DNA from 3 places in the Streptomyces sp. NPDC048254 genome. Region 2 is predicted to be linked to each of the others. Evidence: riboswitches for the same ligand, from Rfam matches in the RefSeq annotation. Region 2 holds a riboswitch; each other region holds the start of a gene.
The links. Region 2 has a riboswitch for cyclic di-AMP ahead of ACGFZQ_RS06610 (NlpC/P60 family protein). Riboswitches for the same ligand answer to the same signal wherever they lie in the genome.
Positions count from the first base shown of each region.

Region 1: it holds a riboswitch for cyclic di-AMP, as region 2 does, so the genes downstream of both, ACGFZQ_RS41480 (M23 family metallopeptidase) here and ACGFZQ_RS06610 (NlpC/P60 family protein) in region 2, are expected to answer to the same signal.
Region 3: it holds a riboswitch for cyclic di-AMP, as region 2 does, so the genes downstream of both, ACGFZQ_RS24335 (M23 family metallopeptidase) here and ACGFZQ_RS06610 (NlpC/P60 family protein) in region 2, are expected to answer to the same signal.

Region 1 covers NZ_JBICZJ010000020.1:195,793-198,048, reverse strand. The annotation lists gene ACGFZQ_RS41480 (M23 family metallopeptidase) at 109-1,152, opposite strand; cyclic di-AMP (ydaO/yuaA leader) riboswitch at 1,160-1,320, opposite strand; gene ACGFZQ_RS41475 (PP2C family protein-serine/threonine phosphatase) at 1,589-2,256, opposite strand, start outside.
Region 2 covers NZ_JBICZJ010000002.1:288,408-290,663, reverse strand. The annotation lists gene pcrA (DNA helicase PcrA) at 1-863, opposite strand, end outside; cyclic di-AMP (ydaO/yuaA leader) riboswitch at 1,187-1,360, shown strand; gene ACGFZQ_RS06610 (NlpC/P60 family protein) at 1,369-2,256, shown strand, end outside.
Region 3 covers NZ_JBICZJ010000008.1:405,449-407,704, reverse strand. The annotation lists gene ACGFZQ_RS24340 (M16 family metallopeptidase) at 1-951, shown strand, start outside; cyclic di-AMP (ydaO/yuaA leader) riboswitch at 1,142-1,305, shown strand; gene ACGFZQ_RS24335 (M23 family metallopeptidase) at 1,318-2,073, shown strand.

The DNA of each region.
Region 1 (2,256 bases), on a different contig from region 2:
CGAAGTTCTCGTAAAAGCGGAATGCACCCGGGGCCCGTGGACACACCGAACCGGCAGCCCTGACGTCGGGGGGTTGTCGTCAGGGCCGCCGGGGATCAGTGGGGTCCGTCAGGGGTTGAGGCCCTTGCCGCGCAGCCAGGTCATCGGGTCGATGCCGGTGGCCTGACCGCCGGGGTGGACCTCCAGGTGGAGGTGCGGGCCAGTGACGTTGCCGGTGGCGCCGACGCGGCCGATGACGTCACCGGTGGCGACCTTCTGGCCGACCTTGACGCCGATCGAGGACTGGTGGCAGAACCACAGCTCGGTGCCGTCGTCGAGGGTGAGGATGGTGCGGTAGCCGTACGAGCCGGCCCAGCCGGCCTCCGTGACGGTGCCGCTGTGCACGGCCTTGATGATCGTGCCGGTGGGAGCGGCGAAGTCGAGCCCGGTGTGGTAGCCGGAGGCCCACATCGAGCCGGCCTGCCCGAAGGTGCCGGTGATCGTGTAGGAGACGACCGGCAGCGTGTACTGCTTGGCCAGCGCGGCGAGCCGCTTCTGCTCGGCCTGCGCCTTCTCGGCGGCCTGCGCCTGCTCCTTGGCGTCGGCGGCCTTGGCGGCCGCCGCCTTCTCCGCCTTGGCCTCCGCGTCGGAGACCGCCTTGTCGGCGGCGGCCACGGCCTTGGCGGTGGCCTTGACGTCGAGCTGGGTCTGCTGCTGCTCGGCCTGGGCGATGATCCGGCTGCGCAGCGCCTCACCGGCGTCGGCCGAGGAGTCGGAGGAGTCCGAGTCGGTGGCGGTCGTCGTGGTGACGCTGCTGAGCGCGGTCTGGACGGCCTGGTGGCCGCCGTCCTCGCCGAGCAGGGAGTCGACGGAGGACGGCAGGTCGGGCAGGGAGATGGAGACCGGCGGCTTGCCGGTGTTGGCGCTGGCCATGCCGCCCGCGCCGACGGCGGCGATGACGCCGACGCCGAGGACCGTGGAGCTGCGGGCGAGTCCGCCGCCGCGCTGCTTGGCGACCCGGTGCCGGCCGCGTACCGGGGCGAGGGACTCCTCGGTGGGGTTCCACTCCTCCCAGGGGCCCTCGTCGGTGCGGTAGGCGCCGTAGCCGAAGGTCTCGGGTTGACGCTGGCTGGGCACGAACGGGGCTGTCGGAGCAGGCCGGTTGGACGCCACGCGGGCGCACTCCTTTCCTTCCGCTGCCTACCGGGTTAGCTGACGGGTTCGGAGCGGGAAGGTCTCCTACGCGCGTATACCGGCCGTTTCGTACCCGGCGGCAGCCGTGCGATTCACCCCAAGGTGGTGGTTCCCCGGTTCCCTTGCGGGATTCGGCGCGTGCGCGCGGAGCCGTCGCGGGTGACGGCTGGGACGACCGCGCTGCGTTATCGAACGTTAATAGACCCGGCTGCCAGATTCCAAGCTGTTCGCCTTGATCATTAAGCTTTCAAAGCTTGGACTTAACCGCCATGAACGGTCAAAAACGGTCGACTTGACCCTGCGTTCTGTCCAGCTCAGGAGTCACACGCGTTTTGATGGTGACTCAGACGTTATGCGGAGGGCGGTCGTCCGCGCACCGAGGGTGACAATCCCCAGAACGGCGGGGTGATCGCGCTCAGGGCCGTCGTACGGCGAGCAGCGCCATGTCGTCCGTCATGCCACCGCCGGTGTGCCGGCGCACCTCGGCCGCGAGCCGGGCCAGCAGCGCGCCGGGGGCGGTGACGACACGGCCGGCCAGCCGCCGCTCGGGGTCGTAGAACCGGCCGTGCGCGTCCCGCGCCTCGGAGAGGCCGTCGGTGTGCAGCAGCAGCGTGGCCCCGCTCGGGAACGCGTGCTCGGCGGCCCGGTCCGGCCAGGCCCCCAACTCGGCCATCCCGAGCGGCAGCGCGGCCTCGGGCCCCCGTACCGGGCACACCTTGCCGTCGCCGTGCAGCAGCAGGGGCGGCGGATGGCCGCGGTTGACGACCCGCACCGTGCCGTCGCCGCGCGGGAGTTCGGCGAGTACGGCGGTGGTGAACCCCTCGACCGCGTCGAGGCCGCCGCGCCGGACGCCCTCGCGGGCCAGCGCCCGCTCCAGCCGCCCCGCCACCGCCTCCAGCGTGGCCTCCTGCTCGGCGGCCTCCCGGAACGCGCCGATGACCACGGCGACGGCGGCGACCGCACCCATACCCTTGCCGCGGACGTCGCCGACGACCAGCCGCACGCCGTACGGGGTGTCCTGGATCGCGTACAGGTCACCGCCGATGAAGGCGCCCTCCTGGGCCGCCTCGTAGCGGGCCGCGA
Region 2 (2,256 bases):
TCCTGGTACTCGTCGACCAGGACGTGCCGGAAGCGGCGGCGGTAGTGCTCGGCGACGTCCGGGAAGGCGCGCAGCAGGTTGACGGTCGTCATGATCAGGTCGTCGAAGTCGAGGGCGTTCGCCTCGCGGAGCCGCGACTGGTACATGGCGTAGGCCTGGGCGAGGGTCTTCTCGAAGCCGTCGCTCGCCCGGGCGGCGAAGTCCTCCTCGTCGACCAGCTCGTTCTTCAGGTTGCTGACCTGGGCGCTGAACGACTTCGGCGGGAAGCGCTTGGGGTCGAGGTCCAGGTCGCGGCAGACCAGGGCCATCAGACGCTTGGAGTCGGCCGCGTCGTAGATCGAGAAGGAGGAGGTGAAGCCGAGCTTCTTGCTCTCCCTGCGCAGGATCCGCACGCACGCGCTGTGGAAGGTCATCACCCACATCGCGTTCGCGCGCGGGCCGACGAGGTGCTCGACGCGTTCCTTCATCTCGCCCGCGGCCTTGTTGGTGAAGGTGATCGCGAGGATCTGCCCCGGGTGCACCTGGCGTGCGCCGAGCAGGTGCGCGATGCGGTGGGTGAGCACCCGCGTCTTGCCGGAACCGGCGCCGGCCACGATCAGCAGCGGGGAGCCGGCGTGCACGACGGCCGCCCGCTGGTTCTCGTTCAGCCCCTCCAGGAGCGCGGCCGGGTCCAGGGCCGGGCGGGCGGCGCCGTCACGGTAGTAGGCGTCCCGGTCCGGGGGCGCGTCGAACTGCCCGCCGAACAGGTCGTCCGGAATCGGCTCCGGTACGTGCTCGTCCTCGGGCGGCGGCGGGGGTTCCTCCTCGTGGCCGCGCGGGGACTGGAGGCTCGCCAGGAAGCTGTCGTCAAAGAGGCTGCTCATCGCTCTCCGAGTCTAGGGCGCCCCACTGACAACCGGTCCCCACCCCGGAAAGTCACCCCGGTCACCCGCCAGAATCGGCCCCTCACGGTCAGCGATCACGCGTCGTGAGCACGGGTGCTCCCGTCAGCCGAGAGTACGGACCACTCGACCGCACCGGACAAGTAACCCCATACCATCCCTGATCAACCGATCCGACCGATCCGCAACACCAAGGTCACGAAAATGTATCGGGCATATCGCACATCAAACTTCACACAGCGCACACGAGTTGGCTAGCGTGCCGGGCAGGCCGTACGACCCCCACCGGCGAACGTCGCCGGGCCGCACGGCCTCCGCCGAATCCAGGGTGCCGCCGCGCATCCGGAACCGGGGACCCACACCGAACCTTGGGGTGAATCGGTCCCGACTTCCCACCGGGGAACGGACCGTAGGGCAACCCTTCCGAACCACCCGCCCGAACCCGACAGCTAACTCGGTAGGCGGAGCATGGAAGGAGTCGCCCCCGTTGGCGTCGCACCGCAAGTCGCGTCCGTCCGCAACGCGCGTAGCAGGCATACGCACCCCCGCCCTGGCCACCGCCGCCCTCACCTCCGTGGCCCTGCTCTCCCAGACGGCCAACGCCGCACCCCCCGAGGACGGCAAGCCCAGCCTGGAGGAGGTCGAGAAGAAGGTCGACGCCCTCTACCGGCAGGCGGAGTCGGCGACCGAGAAGTACAACGCGGCCAAGGAGAAGACCGGCAAGCAGCGCAAGCAGGTCGACACCCTGCTCGACGACGTCGCCGAGCGCACGGACCGGCTCAACAAGGCGCGTGAGGAACTGGGATCGTTCGCCGCGGCCCAGTACCGGACCGGGGCCAGTGCGCCCGACACGGCGACCTTCCTGCTCGCGGACAGTCCTCAGGACTACTTCGACCAGACGCAACTGATGAGCCGGCTGACCTCGCGCGAGAAGGACGCGGTCGACGACTACACCACACAGCAGTCCGCGACCATGGCGAAGCGGCAGGAGGCCGCCAAGAGCCTGGAGACGCTCACCGAGACGCAGGACGACCTCAAGACCGCCAAGTCCACCGTCCAGACGAAGCTGACCTCCGCGCGGGAGCTGCTGTCGCAGCTGACGGCCCAGGAGAAGGCACGGCTGGCGGAGATCGAGCAGAAGCAGCAGGCCGAGGCGGCACGCAAGGCGGCGGAGCTCGCGAAGCAGCAGGCGGCGGCCGCGAAGCAGGAGGCGTCGTCTTCATCGACGTCGACCTCCAGCGGCTCGTCGTCCTCGTCGTCCTCGTCGTCCTCCTCCGACTCGTCCTACGGAACGAAGGCCGCCAAGGCGATCGCCTTCGCCCGCGCGCAGATCGGCAAGCCGTACGTCTGGGGCGCCACCGGCCCCGGCTCCTAC
Region 3 (2,256 bases), on a different contig from region 2:
CGCCTCGACGAGATCCCGCACGAGCTGGCCAACCCCAGCCGCCGGGCTGCCAAGCAGCTCTACAAGGAACTGTTCCCGTCGACCACGCGGATGTCCCGTCCGCGCCAGGGCACCGAGGACACCGTAGAGAAGATCGACGCAGCCGCCGTACGCGCGTTCTACGACCGGCACGTGCGGCCGGCCACCGCCACCGCGGTCGTCGTCGGCGACCTGACCGGCATCGACCTGGACGAGCTGCTCGGCGAGACCCTGGGCGCCTGGCGCGGCTCCACCGCCCAGCCCCGGCCGGTGCCCTCGGTCTCCGCCGACGACACCGGCCGTGTCGTCATCGTGGACCGCCCCGGAGCCGTCCAGACGCAGCTGCTCATCGGCCGCGTCGGCGCCGATCGGCACGACCGCGTCTGGCCCGCCCAGGTGCTCGGCACCTACTGCCTGGGCGGCACCCTCACCTCGCGCCTGGACCGCGTCCTGCGCGAGGAGAAGGGCTACACCTACGGCGTCCGCGCCTTCGGGCAGGTCCTGCGGTCCGCTCCCGACGGCAGCGGCGCCGCGATGCTCGCCATCAGCGGCTCCGTGGACACCCCGAACACCGGCCCGGCGCTCCAGGACCTGTGGACGGTGCTGCGCACCCTCGCCTCCGGGGGCCTCACGGACGCCGAGCGCGACGTCGCCGTGCAGAACCTCGTCGGTGTCGCGCCGCTCAAGTACGAGACGGCGGCGGCCGTCGCCGGCACCCTGGCCGACCAGGTCGAGCAGCATCTGCCCGACGACTTCCAGGCCACGCTCTACCGGCAACTGGCCGCCACCGGCACCGTGGAGGCCACCGCGGCGGTCGTGAACGCCTTCCCGGTCGACCACCTGGTGACCGTCCTCGTCGGCGACGCGGCACAGATCAAGGAGCCCGTCGAGGCCCTCGGCATCGGCGAAGTGACGGTCGTCGCCGCGGAGTAACGGCACGCGCGCGCAGAGCCCTGGTGACCATCCGGTCACCAGGGCTCTGAAATGTCCGAATTGGGGCGGAGGTTGCCTGTCTGCCCTGTGGGATGCGCGACAAAATCCGCGTTCCGTTTGAGGATTACGAGAACGTCCTCGTAGGTTCTTCCGGGCTGTCCGCCAGGCACTGCGCCGCACCCGCGGCACCGGACAGTCATCGCCGAGTCCCCGTACGGCGCGAGCCAGGGGAGCCGGGGACCCACGCAGTCCCTGGGGTGAATCGGGCGCCCGCGCGAGCCGCGAGGGGGCCCGTAGGAGACCTTCCTGCTCCGAACCCGTCAGCTAACCCGGTAGGCGAGAGGGAAGGAAAGGACCAGCCTCTACATGGCGTTCATGTGCGCCTCCGGGAAGCACCGTCGTCCCGGCCGGGTGAAGCGCACCACCGCGCAGGCCGCCGGTATCGCGGCCCTCACCACCACGGGTGTCATCGGCACCGTCTCGGCCGCCCCGGCGCTCGCCGCCGAGAACTCCGTCGAGCAGACCGGCCTCACCCCGGTCATCACCGTCAGCGACTCGGTCGCGGACCAGATCGACGCCCAGGCCGCCGCGCAGACGGCCGCCGCCGAGCGCAAGGCGGCCGAAAAGGCCGCACGCAAGAAGGCGGCGGAGAAGGCCAAGAAGGAGCGCGAGGCCGAGGCCCGCGCCGCGCGGGAGGCGGAGCGCAAGCGCCTCAACGCCTTTGTCGCGCCGATCTCCGACTCGTACGTCTCCACCGGCTACAAGACCGGCGGCTCCCTGTGGTCTTCCGGCGCCCACACCGGCATCGACTTCCACGCGGCCACCGGCACGGTGGTGCACGCCGTCGGCACCGGCACGGTCGTCTCCACCGGCTGGGGCGGGTCCTACGGCAACCAGATCGTCATCAAGATGGCCGACGGCATGTACACCCAGTACGGCCACTTGTCGTCGATCGGCGTCTCGGTGGGCCAGAAGGTCACCCCGGGCCAGCAGATCGGCCTCTCCGGCGCGACCGGCAACGTGACCGGCCCCCACCTCCACTTCGAGGCCCGCACGACTCCGGAGTACGGCTCGGACGTCGACCCGGTCGCCTACCTCCGCAAGCACGGCGTGAACGTCTGACCGACCACGGCGCGCACGCGGGGCGCGCGGTACCGCGCGCACGCCCCACGCGGGTTACGGCGCGCACGCCCGGCGCGGCCATCGCGTGAGCGCGGGGCGCAGGGCGCAGGGCGCGCGTCACACCACGGCGTGCGCGTTGTGCGAGCCCGGCGTGCACCCTCGCCCGCACGACCTCGGCGTGCA